4 regions of the Streptomyces sp. NPDC002619 genome follow, and region 1 is predicted to be linked to each of the others. Evidence: riboswitches for the same ligand, from Rfam matches in the RefSeq annotation. Region 1 holds a riboswitch; each other region holds the start of a gene.
The links. A riboswitch is a leader RNA that binds a small molecule or an ion and turns the genes downstream of it on or off. The one in region 1 is predicted to bind cyclic di-AMP.
Positions count from the first base shown of each region.

Region 1 (5,428 bases):
CGGCGCACCTTGCCGGCCGCGGCCACCACATCGAGCACGTCGTCGTCGGAGGTGGCCAGAACGGCGAGCGCTTCGTCGCGGGTCGGCAGCTCGCGCCGAAGCCCCTTGTCCACCAGCGTGTTCAGCAGGTCCATGAGGTCCGATCCTGTCCTACGGGACCGCCCCGGGCCAAGGAGAGTTTGCACAACGGAGACGGTTCACCGTGTGGGTATTGCCACACCCTGGGCGGCTGGTCGTCCGGCTAGTGTCTGTCCACTGCCTACAAATTCCCCGGAGGAGACATGGCGTTCGGCTGGATCGACGACCAGGCGGAGCAACGCCGCCGCGCCGGACTGGTACGGACCCTGCGCCCCCGCCCCGCCGCCTGGCCGCTCCTCGACCTGGCGAGCAACGACTACCTGGGCCTGTCCCACCATCCCGACGTCACGGAGGGCGCGGCCGGGGCGGCACGGACCTGGGGCGGCGGCTCGACGGGCTCCCGGCTGGTCACCGGCACCACCGAACTCCACACCGAGCTGGAGCGCGAGCTGGCCGAATTCTGCGGCTTCGAGGCGGCCCTGGTCTTCTCCTCCGGATACGCCGCCAACCTCGCCGCCGTCACCGCGCTCGGGCCGCACGGCTCGCTGATCGTCTCCGACGCCGGCAACCACGCCTCCCTGATCGACGGCTGCCGCCTTGCTCGCGGCACCACCCAGGTGGTCGGGCACGCCGATCCGGACGCCATCCGCAAGGCGCTCGGCACGCACGAGGGACCCGCGATCGCCGTCTCCGACACGGTGTTCTCCGTCGACGGGGACGCGGCCCCGCTGGCCGCGCTCGCCGCGGCCTGCCGCGAGCACGGCGCGGGGCTGGTCGTCGACGACGCCCACGGACTCGGCGTCCTGGGCGACGGCGGCCGGGGAGCGCCGTACGCGGCCGGGCTCGCGGGCGCCGACGACGTGGTCGTCACGGTCACGCTGTCCAAGTCGCTGGGCAGCCAGGGCGGTGCGGTGCTCGGCCCGGCCCGGGTGATCGACCACCTGGTCAACGCGGCACGAACGTTCATTTTCGACACGGGACTCGCGCCCGCCGCCGCTGGCGCGGCCCTGGCGGCGCTCAGGCTGCTGCGCCGTGAGCCGGAACGGGCGGCGCGCGCCCGCGATGTGGCCGGCGAACTGCACGCACGCCTGACCGCCGCGGGTCTTCAAGCCGTACGTCCGGACGCCGCGGTGGTCTCCGTGCGGGCGCCCTCCCCGGAGGGGGCCGTGCGCTGGGCGGCCGACTGCCGTAGGGCGGGCCTGGCCGTGGGCTGCTTCCGTCCTCCTTCCGTGCCCGACGGCATCTCACGGCTCAGGCTGACCGCCCGCGCGGACCTCTCCGGGTCCGAGATCGAGCGCGCTGTACGGGTGATCGGCGAGACGCGACCATGAGTCGGCGTGACACGGCCGTGCGTCGCCTGTGCGGAAACTGATCAATAAGGGGCGGTGGGTCGGTCCGGCAGAGGATCAGCGGAGCGTGTTGAGGAATCCCGCCCAGCTCTCGGGGGAGAAGAGCAGCGCGGGTCCGGCAGGTGCCTTGGAGTCGCGCACGGCGAGCAGCCCGGTCCACGGACCGGAGTGCGGCCGAGCCGTCTCCACGCAGTTGTTCGCTCCCGTGCTGTAGCTGCTGCGCAGCCACCGCACACCGTGCAGATCGGTACTGGAAGGTACGTTCCGAGGCAGTGCAGTCATGGTGCCTCCTTACGCGCCGTCACCTATCCCGGCGATGTAATCCAACGAGTCCTCGGGTGAAAGGGCGTGGATCTGAAGGGTGTTGAAGGCCTCTGAGTAGGCCTGGAGGTCTTCTTTCCGCTCCAGATAGAGGCTACTCGTCAAGTGGTCGAGAACAACCACATCCAGATCAGATGTGCTCGGAAATGAGAAGATAACGAAAGGTCCGGTGATTCCGATATGCGCACCGGCCGCGAACGGCAGCACCTGCAGCCGCACTTGAGGCAGGCGCGCCGCCTCCATCAGCCGCTTCAGCTGCCGCGCCATGACGTCCGGACCGCCGACATCCCTTCGCAACACCGCCTCGTCCAGTACGGCGCTCAGCTCCAGCGGCGGATTCGACCGCAGCACGTCCTGCCGGGCCAGCCGCACCTCCACCAGCGTGTCCAGCCGGTCGTCCGCAGCGCTGTCCGGCTCGCCCACGGCCGCCCGGGTCACCGCCCGCGCGTACTCAGGCGTCTGCAACAGCCCCGGTACCACCAGCGTCTCAAGCGTGCGCATCCCGCTGGCCTGCGACTCCAGGCTGATGAAGTCCCGGTAGGCGGGCGGCAGCACCCCGCGATAGGCGTGCCACCAGTGGTGACGGCCGTAGCCGTTCTCCGAGCCCGCCAACGCCAGCAGCAGCTCGCGCAGTTGACCGTCCGCCACACCATAGGCGTCCAGGAGTAACCGCACATCGGCCGCTTTCGCGCCGCTCGCACCCGTCTCGATACGGCTCACTTTCGACTGGTGCCACCCCACCATCCGGGCCGCCTCACCGCTCGTGAGACCCGCACCGGTGCGCAGGGAGCGCAGTTCGGCGCCCAGCTTCCGGCGGCGCACCGCGGGACCGTGCTGCATGCGCTACTCCTTACTCGGCATTACTCCTTACGTGCCGCCCAAATACGCTCTGCCGTCGCAGAGTTCACCGCTTTGAGCGACAGATATATGCATATCTTGGTGGATCGCCACCGTGACCGACGTGGTGATGGCAGTCTGACGACGAAGCACCAGTCCGGGACCGTACTCGAACCATCCGCTCCGTGTCGGACTGCGGTCCCGTGGGAAAGGGACAACGTCGCCATGGCAGACCATCTGGAAGCATCCGTAACTCTGCCGAGCGATCCCGCCTCGGTCTCCGCGGCCCGCTCCTACGTACTCGGCACCCTCGCGGAGTGGGGCCTGCCTGCGGACACGGAAGTCGCCGACACCATCCGGCTCATCGTCTCCGAACTCACCACCAACGCCGTACAGCACACCCTCGGTCAGTCACCCACCTTCACGGTGGACATGGTGCTCATCCGTGACGAACACCTCCGCATCGGCGTCACGGACAGTCATCCCCGCTTCCCCAAGAGACTGCCCGCCGCCGTCCAGCAGGACAATGGACGCGGCATGGTCATCATCCGCTGGCTCACCGCGGAATGCGGCGGCAAACTGCGCGTCCGTCCCACGCGCGAGGGCGGCAAGACCGTCTCCATCGAACTCCCCTGGACAGTCCCGGCCCAGCCCCTCACGACGGCGACCCAGCAGGAGCCGTGAGACTCTCCGGCTCCTGCTGGGTCGGTCGCCGAGGGCGGGGCCGCACGCCTGCGGCCGTCAGCCCTCGGGCAGTTCAGCTCACGCGGCCGTACCAGACGCTCCGCGTCCAGATCTTCTGCAGCCTCACCACGTCACCGGACTTCGGCGCGTGCCAGATCCTTCCCTTCCCGGCATAGATGCCGACGTGGTAGACGCTCGAGCCATAGTGGAAGAACACCAGGTCACCGGCCTTGCGGTTCCTGGCCGAGATATGACGCGTTCTGTTGTACTGCTGGGCGGCCGTCCGCGGCAGCCTCTTGCCCGCCTTCTTGAACGAGTAGAGCGTGAGCCCGGAACAGTCGAACCTGCGCGGCCCGGTGGCACCCCACTGGTACGGGGAGCCCTTCATCGAGGCCGCGATCCGGAGTGCCTTCGTCGCCGTCGCCCTCGTCGCGGCGGCGGCGTCCGTGGCCACGCCCGGAACCACGATCGAGCCGCCCATGGCGGCGATGGTGAGCGCCGAGGCCGTACCAGCCCGGACCATCAGCGACGGGACACGATTGAGCGCAGTCATGCGCAACCCTTCGTCAGCCGCCTGTGAAGGATGACCTGTCGGATTCGGACTGGCGAAGTAGCCCGGCCGCGTTGCCGCGGCTTCACCCCAAGGGCCGGTCGGAACGAACCTTCAGACGAACGAACGTCCGTTCCGGCGACCCGTCTTGCCTGGGTCCTCCACTCCTGCCGATCCACTGCCGTCGACCGGTCATCCGGGCGGCGGCAGGACTCGGCGTCCGCCCGGACCGCCCCGCCGCTGTGGCGGGGGCTTGTCGTCAGACAGGGATCCTCACTCACGCGTGTCCGAAAATCCCAAAGGAACCGGGGATTTGTGGTGTTACTCACCATTCGCCCGTTCGGGTCCACGGTGCCTTGTTCGCACCCTCGTCCAGGAGTTGACGAGCCCTCGGACCAGCGCGGGAGCACCTCGCCGAGCCCCTCGGCGGGCGCCCCGCGCATCCCGCGCGACGCCGAAAAAAAATGCTTTTCTACGCCGAACAGGGGTACGTCGTTTGGGTCGTTTCAACTCGGGCCGGGGTGTCCGGTCGTCGAGTGTGCGGCACCCCGGTCCCGGACGCCCGCGCCGGCCCATGCGTCAGGGCGGCGGCAAAGACACCCGCGCCGTGCGGCGCTCACCGTCCAGGACCCGCAATGCCCGTGCCAGCGTGGCCGCATGCAGCTCCGTCTCGCCCCGCTGATGCATCGTCGCCAGCGCGTCCTGCAGCTCCGCCGCCTTGCGCACCAGCGCCTGGGCCGCCCGCAGCCCGCGATACGTGTCCCCGTCCGACGCCGGATTGATCCGGCCCAGCAGGTCGACCACTTCCAGGTAACGGTCGATCAACTCGCCCTCGGCGCGGGTCAGGGCGGGCAGCGGCGGGAGTTCCGGTGGCAGCATCGGCCGCTCACCCCGCGTCGGGCGTGCGGCGGGAGGCCTTGCGGCTGGGGATGATGCCGTCCACCAGTCCATACGCCAGCGCGCCCGGGGCGTCCAGGATCAGATCCCGTTCGAGGTCCTCGTGGACCTGCTCCGCGCTACGACCGGTGTGCCGAACGAGCATTCCTTCCAGCAGCACCCGGACCCGACCCAACTCCTCCGCCTGGATGACGAGATCGCTCGGCTGCCCCTGCACCGGCTCGGGCAGCGACGGCTGCTGGACCACCATCCGTGCGCCCGGCAGCGCGAACCGCTTGCCCGGCGTACCGGCCGCGACCAGCAAGGCCGCCGACGAGCCGGCCTGCCCCAGGCAGATCGTCTCCACGTCGCAGCCGACGTAGCGCATCGTGTCGTAGATCGCCGCCATGGCGCTGAACGAGCCGCCGGGGGAGTTCACGTACAGCGAGATGTCCCGGTCCGGATCGTGGTGCTCGAGGTGCATGAACTGCGCCATCACGTCGTTGGCCGCCGTGTCGTCGATCGATGTGCCGAGGAAGACGATCCTCTCCTCCAGCAGCCTCGAGTACGGGTCGAGCGTCCGCTGGCCGGCGCTCGTGCGCTCGGTGAACTCCGGCAGGACATAGCGGGCGGACGGTCGGGTCATGGCATACCCCTCCTCGCGGCAGAGCCGTCTCCGGCAGAGAGCTCTCTGTAGAAAATGTACAGGACGTACAGAGTGGGGTCCTCCGGT
Region 1 is NZ_JBIAQV010000004.1:198,892-204,319, reverse strand. Features, by position in the region: gene bioB (biotin synthase BioB) at 1-134, opposite strand, end outside; gene ACFYXB_RS10270 (8-amino-7-oxononanoate synthase) at 282-1,409, shown strand; gene ACFYXB_RS10265 (DUF397 domain-containing protein) at 1,485-1,709, opposite strand; gene ACFYXB_RS10260 (helix-turn-helix transcriptional regulator) at 1,719-2,588, opposite strand; gene ACFYXB_RS10255 (ATP-binding protein) at 2,811-3,269, shown strand; gene ACFYXB_RS10250 (C40 family peptidase) at 3,343-3,822, opposite strand; cyclic di-AMP (ydaO/yuaA leader) riboswitch at 3,825-4,019, opposite strand; gene ACFYXB_RS10245 (hypothetical protein) at 4,399-4,698, opposite strand; gene ACFYXB_RS10240 (ATP-dependent Clp protease proteolytic subunit) at 4,706-5,341, opposite strand.

Region 2 (5,428 bases), on a different contig from region 1:
CAGTCCGCGCTGGAGACGGCGGCGCTGGCGGCGGAGGCGGGCGCACAGGTGCGGGTGGTCTCGCGCGGCCGTGGCAAGGTTGCCTTCGGTGCCCCGCCCTGGGAACAGCCCAAGCTGCGCCCCGAGTCCCCCTTCGGCCGCGCCTGGTCCCTGCGGGCGCTCAGCTACTACCCCCACCCCTACCGCTACCTCCCGGCCCGGACCCGCCACTACCTGGTCCGCCGGGTCCTCGGCCCGCTCGGCGCCTGGTGGCTGCGCGACCGCTTCGAGGGCAAGGTGCGGGTCGAGGAGGTCGACCGGGTGGTGGACGCGGAAGCCCCCGACGGCAGCCCGGTCCTCACCGTGCACACCCACACCGGCGAGACCCGTCGGCTCGCCGCCGACCACGTCATCTCGGCCACCGGCTACCGCGTGGACATAGCCGCGATGGACTTCCTCGGCCACGAGCTGCGGACGGAGCTGGCGGTGAGCCGCGGCGCCCCGAAGCTCGGTGCCGGCTACGTCTCCTCGGTACCGGGCCTGTACGTCACCGGCCTCCCGGCGGCCGCGTCCTACGGCCCGGTGATGCGCTTCGTCTGCGGCACGGAATTCGCCTCCCCGCGCCTGACGAAGCACCTTGCGGCGGCCCACGGCTGAGCCACACGTCGGCCTCGGCGCCCCGCTTCCACTCGAGGAACCCGCGTGCAGTAGTCCACCGCACGGGTCCTCGGCCACGTTGCCGAGCCGCACCGTGCAGAAAGTGCGGAGGGGCAACCTACCGTGTGGCACCGGGAGTTGAACAGCCGAGGACATCGGGGTGAGTGTGACGGGCGCGTTGTCCGTATTCTCTGATCATGGCCGTACCCCCCGGATATTCTCTCGTCGCCACCGACCTGGACGGAACGCTCCTGCGTGGTGACGACACCCTCTCCGACCGGTCCCTCGCTGCGCTCGCGCGGGTGACTGGGGCCGGTGCCCGGCACCTCGTGGTGACGGGCCGGCCGGCACCGAGGGTACGGCCGCTGCTCGACGTCCTCGGCTGTTCGGGCCTCGCGGTGTGCGGACAGGGCGCGCAGGTCTACGACGCCGGCAGGGACCGCCTGTTGTGGTCGGTCACCCTGGACCGGGAGTTGGCCGAGACCGCGCTCGGCAAGATCGAGGCCGAGGTGGGACAGGTGTACGCGGCGGTCGACCAGGACGGGGTGGACGGGCTCACGCTCATCGAGCCCGGCTATCTGATGCCCCACCCGACCCTGCCCGCCGTGCGGGTGGACCGGCGCGACGACCTCTGGTGCGCACCCATCAGCAAGGTTCTACTGCGCCACCACACCCTGTCCGACGACGAGTTGGCGTGCACGGCGCGCTCGGTCGTGGGCTCCCTCGCGACGGTCACCATGTCGGGGCCCGGGACCGTCGAACTCCAGCCCTGCGGCATCACCAAGGCGACGGGCCTGGCGCTGGCCGCCGAGTATCTCGGGCTGGGTCCGCACCAGGCCATCGCCTTCGGGGACATGCCCAACGACATCCCCATGTTCGACTGGGCCGCCCACGGAGTGGCGATGGCCAACGCCCACCCCGAACTCAAGGCGTTGGCCGACGAGGTCACCTTGTCGAACGAGGACGACGGCATCGCCGTCGTCCTCGAGAGACTGTTCGCGTGAGCGGTGAGACCGTGGCTCAGTAGGCGCCGAAGACGTTGTCGATCGAGCCGTACCGCGCGGCGGCGTAGTTGCAGGCGGCGGTGATGTTGGCGACCGGGTCGTAGATGTCGAACGACGTGCCGGCCACGTGGTACGTGTTGAACGTCGGGTCGATCACCTGGAGCAGGCCCTTGGACGGGATGCCCTTGGCCGCGTTGGAGTCCCAGAGGTTGATGGCCTTCGGGTTGCCGGCGGACTCGCGGATGATGTTGCGGTATATGCCGTTGTACGAGCCGGGGATGTGCTTCTCCGCCATGATGGCGAGCGACTCGCGGATCCAGCCGTCGAGGTTGTTCGGGTATCCGGCCAGGGTGGTGGACGGCGTCGTGGCCGTGGGGGTGGCCGCGGAGGCGCTGGCCGCGCCGATGAGCGGGAGGGCGAGCACGGCGGCGCCGGTGCCTGCGACGGCGAGGGTGCGCATGAGGCGCGTGGTGCGGGTACGGCGGTGCTGAGCGGCAGCGGGCATTGCGAACTTCCTCTCCGGCGCCTGCGAGGTGAGCTGTCGGGTTCGGGCTGGGAGGTGCCCGGCCGGGCCGCCGCAAGGCGACACGACTTAACCCCGAGCCGTTTCGGTACGACGGGTGTCGTTCCGGTCCGGCGACTTACCTGGGTCCCCCGCTCCTGCCGTACGTGAATGAGTTTGTCGATGGGTCATGTCGGGCGCCGGCAGGATTCGGCGTTCGCCCGATAGATCGGGAAGCTATGCGAGAGCACATGTCCGGAACAAGTGCCGGATTCGCAGCTCGTACCAATTGACCTTGGTCTGGTGCGTATGAGGCACTTGATCCTTTGCGGCTGCCAAGGGTCAACTCGCGCTCTGGGCAAGGGCGGGAGGGGGTTGCGCCAGGTATTCCGCCTGGAGGTCGGAAGTGACCTAACTCACCTTTGCTCCGGCCTTAACGCATTTCCCACTAAGGGGAATTGGGATGCTTATAGCGGCAAAACGGACACATCGCACTTAGGGTTGCGGAATTCGCTTTTCTCACGTCCGAGCGGTCAATGTTTTCCGGCGGGGGCGGCCTCGGAGATCGTGCGTGATGCTGCTCACGTTCGGTGGGGGTGGGTAGGCATGCGAGCTGAGGCGGCGTGGGTGGAACCTCCCGCGTACTGCCGGTCGTTGTCGTGGTGGCGGCTGTCGCCGCAGTCGCCGCAGTCGTTGTCCGTGGGAGGTGCCGAATATCCGACGTTGCCGTCGCGCCGGGGCTGCGCGGTCCTGCGCGCCGGGCCGCTCGGCGGGCGCGATGCCGTCCGGCGGACCCGTTGTCCGTGCGTGCCAGGTGTTGTCGGCGCGGGATGCCACGCGCGCGTGCAGTCGGGTGCCGTCCGGGAGGGGGATGCGGAGGTCCTTGTGGGACGGCGGGCGGGGCCGGGTCGTACAAGGAGGACCTGCGGATACGCGGAGGTGGTGCCCCGTCGCCGTCGCCGCTGTGCGGGTGAGGCTATGCGGACTAAAAGGTGTCAGGTCCCATGGAGTCGAGAAATATCGGTTGTATCAGCCGTATCAGCTGATCAACGACATATCGGCCGTGATGCGATACCGCCCGGGCTGGCCGGGTGGGCGCTATCGGTGATCCAAACCCAACCGGATACGCTGACTCGAGTGATGGCACCGACCTATCGACAAACCGTGTAATCGCCAGCAGACACCAGCAGACAGGAGACCCCTCGTGACCGTCGTCGGGCCGTTCGGGCTGAGCGTGCGGGACCAGGCTCTGGAAGCCGATGTCCAGGCCGGATTGACGGCTGTCGAAGAAGGCTTGCTCGAAGCCACCAAGAGCGAGGTCCCGTTCATCACGGAGGCCGCGCAGCACCTGGTGCGGGCGGGCGGGAAGCGGTTCCGGCCGCTGCTCGTGATGCTCGCGGCGCAGTTCGGCGACCCGTACGCGCCGGGGATCGTACCCTCGGCCGTCGTGGTCGAGCTGACCCACCTCGCGACGCTGTACCACGACGACGTGATGGACGAGGCGGCGGTGCGCCGCGGGGTCGACAGCGCGAACACCCGCTGGGGGAACTCGGTCGCGGTCCTCACCGGTGACTTCCTGTTCGCCCGGGCCTCACAGATCCTCGCCGACCTCGGGCCGGAGGCCGTCCGGGTCCAGGCCCTCGCGTTCGAACGGCTCGTGACCGGGCAGATCCTGGAGACGGCGGGGCCCTCGGACGGCCGGGATCCGGTCGAGCACTACCTGGACGTGCTGGGTGGCAAGACGGGGTCGCTGATCGCGGTGTCGTGCCGCTTCGGGGCGATGATGTCGGGGGCCGACGAGACGGTCGTGGACGTGCTCACGCAGTACGGCGAGCGGCTCGGGGTCGCCTTCCAGCTGGCGGACGACGTGATCGACATCGCGTCCGACACGCGGGAGTCCGGGAAGACGCCCGGTACGGATCTGCGGGAGGGCGTGCCGACCCTTCCTGTGCTACGGCTGCGGGAGCGGGCGGCGCGGCTGGGGCTGGCCGAGGACATCGCGCTGTGCGAGCTGCTCGACTCCGACCTCACGGACGACGCGCGGCACGCTGCCGCACTGGCCGCGCTGCGGGCGCATCCGGCGCTGGAGCAGGCTCGGCGGGACACCGTGCGGTACGCGGAGGACGCGCGGGCGGCGCTGGCTCCGTTGCGGTCCTGCGATGCGAAGGACGCGCTGCTGGAGCTGTGCGATGCGGTGGTGCACCGGGCTGGGTAGTTTGCCCGCTCGCCCGCTCGCCCGCTCGCCCGCTCGCCCGCTCGCCCGCTCGCCCGCTCGCCCGCTCGCCCGGCTCGGTGGGCCGAGAGGTGCCCGCCACGGGGCTCCGCCCCGGGCCCCGGACCTTGCCCGCTCGCCCGGCTCGGTGGGCCGAGAGGTGCCCGCCACGGGGCTCCGCCCCGGGCCCCGGACCTTGCCCGCCCGCCCGGCTCGGTGGGCCGAGAGGTGGCCGCCACGGGGCTCCGCCCCGGACCCCGGCGGGGACTCCGTCCCTTGCACCCCTGGCGGGGCTTCGCCCCTGCACCCCAGCGAGACTCCGCCCCCTGCACCCCAGCGGGGCTCCGCCCCCTGCACCCCGGTCCGCTCATCGCGGTCCCCCCGCCGCCCCGACCCCTACGGGTCAAGGCCGGCCCTGCCCACCCCGTGTCATACCGGAGGTGTACGCGGAGTTGAGCCCGAGGACTGACGTCTTTCCGTGGGGGATTTGGTGAGATGGATACCACGGAAATCACCACTCCTCACCGATTCGGGTGAGAATGGCGGCTCAGGGTGGGAAAGTGCGAGGGCAGCCGCCGCCGACGACGGAGGTAAGGCACACATGGCACCGTACGAATCCGACGACACCACGGGCGCCGAGGAGGTCGAGGACCTGCGCTCCGGGCGCCGCAAGGCCGCTCGGTACGTCGTCCCGGTCGCGGTGGTGGGGGTAGCGGCGGCGACCATCGGGCTGGTCCCGGCGCTCGCCGACTCCGGTGACCCCAATCTCCCGAAGATCACCGCGCAGCAGCTCATCGAGAAGATCGCCAAGTCGGACGTCCAGCAGTTGTCCGGCACGGTGAAGGTCAGCACGGACCTGGGCCTGCCCGACCTGGGCGGTCTGGAGAACAGCCTGGTCTCCGGCGCGACCCCATCGGGCGACGGATCGTCCGCCGACCCGACCACCAAGCTCACCGAACTCGCCACCGGCACGCACACCCTGCGCGTCGCCGCCGACGGCCCGGACCGGCAGAAGCTCTCGCTGATCGAGAGCGCCGCCGAGTACAGCCTCATCCACAACGGCAAGGACGTGTG
Region 2 is NZ_JBIAQV010000001.1:155,543-160,970, forward strand. Features, by position in the region: gene ACFYXB_RS00810 (FAD-dependent oxidoreductase) at 1-636, shown strand, start outside; gene ACFYXB_RS00815 (HAD family hydrolase) at 834-1,640, shown strand; gene ACFYXB_RS00820 (transglycosylase SLT domain-containing protein) at 1,657-2,145, opposite strand; cyclic di-AMP (ydaO/yuaA leader) riboswitch at 2,149-2,335, opposite strand; gene ACFYXB_RS00825 (polyprenyl synthetase family protein) at 3,347-4,357, shown strand; gene ACFYXB_RS00830 (outer membrane lipoprotein carrier protein LolA) at 4,956-5,428, shown strand, end outside.
Region 2: linked by a shared signal. The riboswitch ahead of ACFYXB_RS00820 (transglycosylase SLT domain-containing protein) and the one ahead of ACFYXB_RS10250 (C40 family peptidase) in region 1 are both predicted to bind cyclic di-AMP.

Region 3 (5,428 bases), on a different contig from region 1:
CGGTTCGGCGATCGACCCGCTCCCGTGGCTGCGCAGCCACGGCCTCGACCCCACCTGAGCAACGGTTTCGTCAGAGCCGCGGCCCACTGGGGCCGCGGCTTTTCGCGCTACAGCTTCTCCACCGGCGCGTACCGCAGCACAAGCCGCTTCGGCTTGGCGTCCCCGAAGTCGATCGTCGCCTGGGCCTTGTCGCCCTCGCCCGTCACCGCGAGGACCGTGCCCAGCCCGAACTGGTCGTGCGTCACCCGGTCCCCGACGGCCAGGGACACCACCGGCTTCTGCGAAGCCCGGTTCGTGGCGAACCCGGACGCGCCCGACGCCGAGGAGCGCGAGCGGGTCGAGGACAGCGAGGCCGCGATGCCGGACGCCGGGCCCGAGGACACGGGCGCTGTGGCCCCTGTCCGCTTCCACTCCATGTGGGCGGCCGGGATCTCCTCCAGGAAGCGGGAGGGCGGGTTGTACGACGGCTGGCCCCAGGCGCTGCGCAGGGTCGAGCGCGTGAGGTAGAGCCGCTCCCGCGCACGGGTGATGCCGACGTACGCGAGGCGCCGCTCCTCCTCCAGTTCCTTGGTCTGGCCGAGGGCGCGCATGTGAGGGAAGACGCCGTCCTCCATGCCGGTCAGGAAGACCACCGGAAACTCCAGGCCCTTGGCCGTGTGGAGGGTCATCAGCGTGATGACGCCGGAGCCCTCCTCGTCCTCGTCCGGGATCTGGTCGGAGTCGGCTACCAGCGCGACCTGCTCCAGGAAGTCGGCCAGGGTGCCCTGCTCGCCCTCCGCTCGTTCCTGCTCGAACTCCAGGGCGACGGCGGCGAGTTCCTGGAGGTTCTCGATCCGGGTCTCGTCCTGGGGGTCGGTCGAGGACTGCAACTCGGCCAGATAGCCGGTGCGTTCGAGTATGGCTTCCAGGACGGTGGCCGGTCCCGCGCCCGACTCGACGATCGTACGGAGGTCCTCCATCAGCGTGTTGAACCGCTTGACGGCGTTCGTGGACCGCGCGGCCATGCCGTACGCCTCGTCGACGCGGCGCAGCGCCTGCGGGAAGCTGATCTTCTCGCGCTGGGCGAGGGCGTCGATCATCGCCTCCGCGCGTTCACCGATGCCGCGTTTGGGCACGTTGAGGATGCGGCGCAGCGGGACCGAGTCCTCAGGGTTCGCGAGCACGCGCAGGTAGGCCAGGACGTCCCGGACCTCCTTGCGCTCGTAGAAGCGGACACCGCCGACGACCTTGTAGGGCAGGCCGACGCGGATGAAGACCTCTTCGAAGACACGGGACTGGGCGTTGGTGCGGTAGAACACGGCGACGTCGCCGGACTTCGCCTCGCCCGCGTCCGTGAGCCGGTCGATCTCGTCGGCGACGAACTGCGCCTCGTCGTGCTCCGTGTCGGCCACATAGCCGGTGATCTGCGCGCCCGCGCCCGCGTTGGTCCACAGGTTCTTGGGGCGGCGGGACTCGTTGCGCTCGATGACCGCGTTGGCGGCGGACAGGATCGTCTGGGTGGAGCGGTAGTTCTGCTCCAGGAGGATCGTCGTCGCGTCCGGGTAGTCCTCCTCGAACTGGAGGATGTTGCGGATCGTCGCGCCGCGGAAGGCGTAGATCGACTGGTCGGCGTCGCCCACGACGCACAGCTCGGCGGGCGGTAGGTCGTGCCCGGCGGGCGGTACGTCCTCGTCGTGCCGGCCGGTGCCGACGAGTTCGCGCACGAGCGCGTACTGGGCGTGGTTGGTGTCCTGGTACTCGTCGACCAGGACGTGCCGGAAGCGGCGGCGGTAGTGCTCGGCGACGTCCGGGAAGGCGCGCAGCAGATTGACCGTCGTCATGATCAGGTCGTCGAAGTCGAGGGCGTTCGCCTCGCGCAGACGCGACTGGTAGAGGGCGTAGGCCTGGGCGAGGGTCTTCTCAAAGCCTCCCCCAGACTCCGTCTGGGATGTGCCCCCAGCGGCCTGCGCGGCGAAGTCCTCCTCGTCGATCAGCTCGTTCTTGAGGTTGCTGATCTTGGCGCTGAAGGACTTGGGCGGATAGCGCTTGGGATCGAGATCGAGATCACGGCAGACGAGTGCCATGAGCCGCTTGGAGTCGGCGGCGTCGTAGATCGAGAAGCTCGATGTGAAGCCCAGCTTCTTGCTCTCGCGCCGCAGGATGCGCACGCACGCGCTGTGGAAGGTCATCACCCACATCGCGTTCGCGCGCGGGCCGACGAGCTGCTCGACGCGCTCCTTCATCTCGCCCGCGGCCTTGTTGGTGAAGGTGATCGCGAGGATCTGGCCCGGGTGCACGCTCCGCTCGGCCAGGAGATACGCGATGCGGTGCGTGAGCACACGGGTCTTGCCGGAGCCGGCGCCGGCCACGATGAGCAGGGGGGTGCCGGCATGGACGACGGCCGCGCGCTGGTTCTCGTTCAGCCCCTCCAGGAGGGCGGCCGCGTCGATGGCCGGGCGCGGGGCGCCGTCGCGGTAGTACGAGTCCCGGTCCGGCGGCACGTCGAACTTCCCGCCGAACAGATCGTCCGGAAGTGACTCCGGAGCATGATCGTCCTCGGGCGGTGGCGGGGGTTCCTCCTCGCGCCCCTGGGGGGCCTGGAGGTTCGCCAGGAAGCTGTCGTCAAAGAGGCTGCTCATCGCTCTCCGAGTCTAGGGCGCCCCACCGACAACCCGCCGCCGCCCCGAGAACATCCCTCGTTCCCCGACAGCCCGGCACCGCCGTCACCAGCAACGATCGCTTGATCACGGTGCGCGACGAGCCGAATTCCGGTCGGGTGGCACGCGGGCACCGACGATCGACACGGCGAACAAACCGGACAAGTCACTGCTCGTCGTCATCTATCAACCACGCCTTGTCGCACCTTGACCAAAGGTCACGAAAATGTATCGGGCATATCGCCCATCAACCTTCACAGGCGCCACACCAGTTGGCTACCGTTCCGGGCGGGCCGTACGACCCCCACCGGCGAACGTCGCCGGGCCGCGCGGCCTCCGCCGAGTCCGGTGTGCCGCCCCGAGGCCGCCGGAGCCGGGGACCCACCGACCTTGGGGTGGATCGGCCCAACTCCCTTCCGGAGAACGGGCCGTAGGGCAAGCCTTCCGAACCACCCGCCCGAACCCGACAGCTAACTCGGTAGGCGGAACATGGAAGGAGTCGCCTCCTTTGGCGTCGCACCGCAAGCCGCGCGCCGCGAGCACGCGCATAGCCGGCATAGGCACCCCCGTCCTCGCCACCGCCGCCCTCACCTCTGTGGCCCTGCTCACCCAGACCGCCAACGCCGCCCCCTCCACCGACGGCAAGCCGAGCGTCGAGGAGGTGCAGAAGAAGGTCGACGACCTCTACCGCCAGGCGGAGTCGGCGACCGAGAAGTACAACTCGGCCAAGGAGAAGTCCGGCACGCAGCGCAAGCAGGTCGACGCGCTTCTGGACGACGTCGCCCGGCGCACGGACAAGCTCAACAAAGCCCGCGAGGAGCTGGGCACGTTCGCCGCGGCCCAGTACCGCACCGGTGCCGCCGCCCCCGACACCGCCACCTTCCTCCTGGCCGACAGTCCGCAGGACTACTTCGACCAGACCCAGCTGATGAGCCGGATGACCACGCGCCAGAAGGACGCGGTCGACGACTACGTCACGGAGCAGTCCGCGACGATGAAGAAGCGGCAGGAGGCCACCAAGAGCCTCGAGACGCTGAACGAGTCGCAGAGCGAGCTGAAGACCGCGAAGGCGACCGTCCAGACGAAGCTCTCCAGCGCGCGTGAGCTGCTGTCCAAGCTGACGGCGGAGGAGAAGGCGCGGCTCGCCGCCATCGAGAAGCAGAAGCAGGAGGAGGCGGCGCGGAAGGCCGCCGAGCTCGCCAAGCAGCAGGCGGCGCAGAAGGCGGCGGAGGAAGCGGCGGCGCAGAAGGAGAGCAGCTCCTCGGGCTCGACGGGCTCCTCGGGCTCGACAAGTTCGTCGGGTTCGTCGACCTCGCCCTCGTCCGGATCATCTTCGTCCGACTCGTACGCCACCAAGGCCGACAAGGCGATCGCCTTCGCCCGCGCCCAGATCGGCAAGCCGTACGTCTGGGGCGCCACCGGGCCCGACTCCTACGACTGCTCCGGCCTCACCCAGGCCGCTTGGAAGGCCGCCGGCGTCGACCTCCCGCGCACCACCTGGGACCAGGTCAACGCGGGCACCACCGTCTCCCTCGCCGACGCCCAGCCCGGTGACCTGATCTTCTTCTACGACGACATCAGCCACGTCGGCCTCTACATCGGCGACGGCATGATGATCCACGCCCCGAAGCCCGGCGCCTACGTCCGCGAGGAGTCGGTCTACTACGCCGGCGACTCGATCATCCACAGCGTGGTACGCCCGGCCTGACCAAGGCGGGGCGCGTGCCCGAGCAACGGGGCGCGCGAGGTACGTCACACGCGGGGCGTGCACTCCCGCACCGCACGCGGCGGCTCGTGCCGCCTGGGCGAGCGCGGGGGCGCGGACGCAGGGAGCGAGTCGCCGTACCGCCCGCCGGGCGTGCGCTCGCGTGCCGTGCGCCTAGCGCATCATGTGCGCGCCCGGCGCCTGTTCCACACGCCCGGCGCGCCTCGTGCACTCCGCGCCGGGCACAAGCACGACGCGCCCCTCCCTGAGGCGCACGCCCCTCCCACGGGGCGCCGCGCCCGCTCGGGTCGCCCCAGGCGCGGGCTCCTGGCAACGCGCGCCACGGCCCACCACACCGCGCGCACGCGCCTCGCCCCTGTCCCGCACGCGCGCGTTTTTGAAGGTCACGCGCGCGTGGCCCGCTCGTATCGGGTGTGTTGGTCCCTAGCATCGGGCCCATGCCCGGGACCTCTCCCCTTCGCCCCTGGTGGGCGCAGCGTCCGCCTGCGGCCGGGGCCGCCGTGATGGCGACCGGGATCGTGTCGGTCGGGCTGCAGCTGACCGGATACGAGGTCCTGTCCCGGCTGTTTCTGACGATGGCCTGTGTCTCCTGGCTGGCGCTCGCCGCGTCCTTCGGGGTGGGACTGGTGCGCGATCGGGAGCGGTGGGTGGCCCAGGCGAGGACGCCGGGCGCGCTGACGGCCGTGGCCGCGACCACCGTGCTCGGCACGCGTTTCTCCATGCTCGGCTGGCAGACGGTGGCGGAGGCGCTGCTCGCGCTGTCGGCCGTACTCTGGCCGGTCCTGATGCTCCTCGTCGTACCGCACTGGCAGCGCCACATGCCGGGCGCGGTGTTCCTGGGCTGTGTGGCCACGCAGGGACTCGCCGTCCTGGCGGCCACTCTGGCGGCCGTCGAGTCGACGGCCTGGCTCGCGCACACCGCGCTGGTGCTGTTCTGGCTGGGGCTCGTGCTGTACGGCTTCGCGCTGCCCCGCTTCGAACCGCGGCAGCTCACCGAGGGCGCCGGGGACCAGTGGATCGCGGGGGGCGCGCTGGCCAACTCGACGCTGGCCGGGGTGAAGCTGAT
Region 3 is NZ_JBIAQV010000001.1:355,996-361,423, reverse strand. Features, by position in the region: gene ACFYXB_RS01875 (peptidoglycan DD-metalloendopeptidase family protein) at 1-58, shown strand, start outside; gene pcrA (DNA helicase PcrA) at 108-2,618, opposite strand; cyclic di-AMP (ydaO/yuaA leader) riboswitch at 2,964-3,136, shown strand; gene ACFYXB_RS01865 (NlpC/P60 family protein) at 3,145-4,344, shown strand; gene ACFYXB_RS01860 (tellurite resistance/C4-dicarboxylate transporter family protein) at 4,800-5,428, shown strand, end outside.
Region 3: linked by a shared signal. The riboswitch ahead of ACFYXB_RS01865 (NlpC/P60 family protein) and the one ahead of ACFYXB_RS10250 (C40 family peptidase) in region 1 are both predicted to bind cyclic di-AMP.

Region 4 (5,428 bases), on a different contig from region 1:
GGTACGGGGACGTACGTATGACTGGCTCGGGCTTGGCCCGGGTCGGGTCAGCCCTTGAAGCGCGGGAAGGCGCTGCGGCCCGCGTACACGGCCGCGTCGTCCAGGATCTCCTCGATGCGCAGCAGCTGGTTGTACTTGGCGACGCGCTCGGAGCGGGCCGGGGCGCCGGTCTTGATCTGGCCGCAGTTGGTGGCGACGGCCAGGTCGGCGATGGTGACGTCCTCGGTCTCGCCGGAGCGGTGCGACATCATGCACTTGAAGCCGTTGCGCTGGGCCATCTCGACGGCGTCCAGGGTCTCGGTCAGCGAGCCGATCTGGTTGACCTTGACGAGCAGGGCGTTGGCGGTGCCCTCCTCGATGCCGCGGGCCAGGCGCTCCGGGTTGGTGACGAAGAGGTCGTCGCCGACGATCTGGACCTTGTCGCCGAGCCGGTCGGTGAGGACCTTCCAGCCGGCCCAGTCGTCCTCGAACAACGGGTCCTCGATGGAGACGAGCGGGTACGAGGCGACGAGGTCCTCGTAGTACTCGGTCATCTCGGCGGCGGAGCGCTCCTTGCCCTCGAAGAGGTACTTGCCGTCCTTGTAGAACTCGGAGGCGGCGACGTCGAGCGCCAGGGCGATCTGCTCGCCGGGGGCGTAACCGGCTTCCTTGATGGCCTCGAGGATGAGGTCGAGGGCGGCGCGGTTGGACTCCAGGTTCGGGGCGAAGCCGCCCTCGTCACCGAGACCCGTGGCCAGGCCCTTGGACTTCAGGACCTTCTTCAGGGTGTGGTAGACCTCGGCACCCCAGCGCAGCGCCTCGGAGAAGGACTCCGCGCCGATCGGGGCGATCATGAACTCCTGGATGTCCACGTTGGAATCGGCGTGCGAGCCGCCGTTCAGGATGTTCATCATCGGCACCGGCAGCAGGTGCGCGTTCGGGCCGCCCAGGTAGCGGAAGAGCGGGAGGTCGCTCGCCTCGGAGGCGGCGTGGGCGACGGCGAGGGAGACGCCGAGAATGGCGTTGGCGCCGAGGGAGCCCTTGTTGTCGGTGGCGTCCAGGTCGAACATGGCCTGGTCGATCAGGCGCTGCTCGGTGGCGTCGTAGCCGACCAGCTCCGGGCCGATCTGCTCGATCACGGCGAGGACGGCCTTCTCTACGCCCTTGCCCTGGTAGCGGTTCGGGTCACCGTCGCGGAGCTCGATGGCCTCGAAGGCACCCGTGGAGGCGCCGGAGGGAACGGCGGCACGACCCGTGCTGCCGTCGTCGAGGCCGACCTCGACCTCGACCGTGGGGTTGCCTCGGGAGTCCAGGATTTCCCGGGCTACGACGACGTCGATGGACGGCACGAGCATCTCCTTCTTGGGATGTGACGCTGGTTGTGCGGGGCACGGGGGCCTTGGTGAGCCCTTGCTGAGCTTGCGACTAGAGCCTAGCCGCACCGGGGCCACAGACCAGCCGACCGACCGGCCTGTGGACAAGGTCTGACGGTACCCATTGTTTCCGGACGGAACAAAGGGCGGGGCGAAAACGGGTGGAGTGCAGGTGGAGCAGAGGTGGCGGGCGGTGGCCGGGACGGCACGGGGCCGGAGGCCGGGGCCGCGACTGGGCAAAGAAAACCCCGCCCCGGCGCGTACGGGGGAGAACGCGCCGGGGCGGGGAGCCCGTGGGGACGGGGGTGACCCTCACGTACCCGTCACTGTGGGGGACACGGATGTGAGAGCGCTGTGGTTCGACTGCCGGGCGGCTGTCACTTCAGGTGCAGCTGCTGGCCCGGGTAGATGAGGTTCGCGTCCTTGACGATGTCCTTGTTCAGGTCGAACAGCTTCTTCCAGCCGCCCTTGACCTTGTGCTTCTCGGCGATGGAGCTGAGGGTGTCGCCCTTGACGACCTTGTACTCGCCGTCGCCCTTCTTGACCTTCTTGCCAGTCGGGGTGGTGACCGTCTTGCTCGCGGCCGGGCGGTCGGCGGAGCGGGAGGCGGCCTGCTGCTCGGTGGCGCGGGTCGTGGTCGTGGTCGTGGTCTTGGGCGCGCTCGAGGTGCTGCCACCGTTGTACGGCGTGCTGGACAGGCCCGTGCCGCAGACCGGCCAGGCACCCTTGCCCTGCGCGGCGAGGACCTTCTCGGCGGTCTGGATCTGCTGCGCCTTGGAGGCCTTGTCGGCCGTGGCGGCGTACTGGGTGCCGCCGTACGCGGCCCAGGTGGAGGCGGAGAACTGCAGACCGCCGTAGTAGCCGTTGCCGGTGTTGATGGACCAGTTGCCGCCCGCCTCGCACTGGGCGACCGCGTCCCACTCGGAGGCGGTGGCGGCGGAGGCGTTGCCGGCGGCCATCAGCGGGACGGCGACGGCGGCGCCGGCCACGCCGGCGAGCGCGATGGCACGAGTGCCCTTGGACGGACGGCGGTGTTTGCCCTTGCCGGAAAACAGCATGGATCGATCCCCTCACCGACGCCTGCGAGGTGAGCTGTCGGGTTCGGGCCGGTTGAGTTGCCCGGCCACACCTCCCGTGGGAGGCGTGGCTTCACCCCGAGCCGCTCCGGTCAACTGCCCGGCGCGGCGCTTACCTTGGGTCCCCCGCTCCTGCCTACGGCGCTTGACGCGACGACTGTTCCCGTACGGCCGCTGGCAGGATTCGGCGTTGCGGCAGCCGGGGCTCGTGGTGACGAGTGGATATGACCGTAGACACGCGATCCGGTGAATTTCAAAGACGATCAGGGCTTCTGAGACTCATCCCACACTTTCGCCAAAACAGACATTAAGCGCGAAGCGGGACGTCAACTCCCGCTACTTTTCGCCCGTTTCGGCACCGACTTCCAGGCTCTGACCGGCGGCGATGTGGTCCGGATCGGCACCGACGGCCGCCCTGTTGTCGGCGTAGAGCGCGCGCCATCCGCCTTCCACATCAAGGGAGTCGGCGATGGAGGCGAGGGAGTCGCCGGTACGGACGGTGTAGGCATGCCGGCCGGAGGACGAGACTTCCTGAGCCTTTGTCCCATTTTCCTCCGCAGTGTCACCCCGATGGCGGCCACCGCCGATGGCCCCGGTGTCGACCAGGCTCCAAGTGCCACTGCTCTGTACCGAGTTGTCCGAGTCGTCGGCTTCGGGAAGGAGTGTGGGCGAGCCGTCGCTCTCCCGCGAGTCACCCGAGCCGGGAGACGCCGACTTGTCGGACTTGGGGGAAATGGAGGGGTCTGCGGGATCAGTGGAGCCACCCTTCCCACCCTCGCTCCCGTTCGACACGGAGGCGGACGGCGACGGGGTCGCCGAGGCGTCGGAAGAGCCGTGCGAGGAGCCAGATGAATCCGACGAACGGGAGGAGTTTGATGAAGAGGAAGAATTCCACAAACCGGAGGAATTGGAGGAGTCGCCGGAATCGGACGAGTCATCCCCCGAGACGCCGGTGTCGACGTGGAGCGAACCCGACTTCGCGCTCAGCCCGGACAGCAGCGCGCAGGTGGCCCAGGGCGCAGTGCCGCGGTGGGCGAGGATCTTCTCGGCGACGGCTATCTGCTGCGAACGGCTGGCCTGGTCGGGGCTGGAGGCATAGTCGAGGCCGCCGTACTTCTCCCAGAAGGCCTGGGTGATCTGCAGGCCGCCGTAGTACCCGTTGCCGTCGTCGGCGCTCCACGAGCCACCGCTCTCACACTCGGCGACCTTGTCCCAGGTGGTGCCGTCGGCGGCGTTCGCGCCGGTGGCGCCGAGGAGCGGGATGGCGATGGCGGAGCCGGTCACTCCGGCCGCGACGAGGAGAGCCGGAGCCTGACGGGGGCGACGGTGACGACCGTTCCCGGAGAGCATGCGGTTGCCTTTCGAGCGACAGCGTTGACCGGCGTGGCGGATGAGATGAAGCGCCACGCTGACGAGTGAAGGTATCGAGTGACGATCACTTGTCACAAGTTAATGCCGCGTGGATCACGTGAAGATCACGATGCGTGAGCGAGTGTCACCTTGCGCACCGCCCGTGCGGCCGAGGCGAGTTCGGCTCCGGTCACCGCCGCCGATTACCGGACGGGCGTGAACCGGACGGGCAAAGTTCGCAGTCCACGCATGATGAGTCCGCCACGCCAGCGCAAATCATCCGAATCCACCGCGAGTTGCAGGTCAGGCAGCCTGGTGAGGAGGGTCGCCAGCGCGGTCTGGCCCTCGAGACGGGCCAGCGGCGCACCGAGGCAGTAGTGGATGCCGTGTCCGTACCCGAGGTGCTGATTGTCACGTCGGCCGAGATCGAGCACGTCCGGGTCGGCGAACCGCTCCGGGTCCCGGTCGGCCGCCGCGAGGACGACGAGGACGGGGTCGCCGGCCGCGATGTCCTGATCGCCGATGCGCAGCGGCTCGGTGGCGAACCGCCAGGTGGCCAGCTCCACCGGGCCGTCGTAGCGCAGGAGTTCCTCGATGCCGGTCTCCAGCAGCCCGCGTTCGCCGTCGGTGAGGGACCGCTGGAGACGCTCGCGCTGCTCCGGGTGGGTCAGGAGCGCGTACGTGCCGTTGCCGATGAGGTTGACCGTTGTCTCGAACCCGGCGAACAGGAGGATGAAGGCCATGGCGGCGGCCTCGTTCTCGGTGAGGTGCTCGCCGTGGTCGGAAGCGCGGATGAGCCCGGAGATGAGGTCCTCACCGGGGACGGGCTCGACGGCCAGCGCCTCCCTCTTCCTGTGGATGAGGTCGGCGAGGTAGCCGCGCATCTTCTTCACGGACCGCGCGACCCCGCCGCGCGGGCCTCCCCCGTGCCGGATCATCATCCCTGCCCACTCCCGGAAGTCGTCCTGGTCCTCGCGCGGTACGCCGAGCAGGTCGCAGATGGCGTAGATGGGGAGCGGGAAGGCGAACTCGTGGATGAGGTCGGCGGATCCCCTTTCGGCGAACTGGTCGATGAGATGGTCGGTGAGCTCCTGCACGCGCCCGGCGAACTCGGCGACCCGGCGGGGCGTGAAGGCCTTGCTGACCAGCCTGCGCAGCCTGGTGTGGTCCGGCGGGTCGATGTTGAGCAGATGGGTCATCAGCTCGGCCTTGCGCTCACCCGGGATGCCCGTCTTGCCCTTGGCGTGCTCGGGCTCGTCGTGATGCGCCGGGTTCTTGGACAGCCGGGGGTCGGCGAGGGCCTGTTTGGCATCGCCGTACCGCGTGACCAGCCACGCCTCGACCCCGCTGGGCAACTTCGTCCGCCGCACGGGCGCGTGCTCACGCAGCCAGGCGTAGGCGGGGTAGGGGTTGCCGGCGAACTCCCAGGTGAAGAGGTCCGGGGCGGGGTCCTGGGTGACGTCCGCCGTGGGTTCCTGGTGGGGGCTCGGGGGGTGGGGCTGGTTGCTCACCCGTCGACGGTATCCGGAGCGGTCCCGCTGCCGTCCCGCAGCCCGTACCGTCCCGTACTACGCGCCCACCGCCCCTGCGCGTACGGCGCCGTCCCCGCTCTACGCGTCCACCCTCCTGCGCGTATCGCGCCGTCCCCGC
Region 4 is NZ_JBIAQV010000020.1:4,090-9,517, forward strand. Features, by position in the region: gene eno (phosphopyruvate hydratase) at 48-1,334, opposite strand; gene ACFYXB_RS27205 (transglycosylase family protein) at 1,730-2,410, opposite strand; cyclic di-AMP (ydaO/yuaA leader) riboswitch at 2,415-2,582, opposite strand; gene ACFYXB_RS27210 (transglycosylase family protein) at 2,765-3,778, opposite strand; gene ACFYXB_RS27215 (cytochrome P450) at 3,982-5,289, opposite strand.
Region 4: linked by a shared signal. The riboswitch ahead of ACFYXB_RS27205 (transglycosylase family protein) and the one ahead of ACFYXB_RS10250 (C40 family peptidase) in region 1 are both predicted to bind cyclic di-AMP.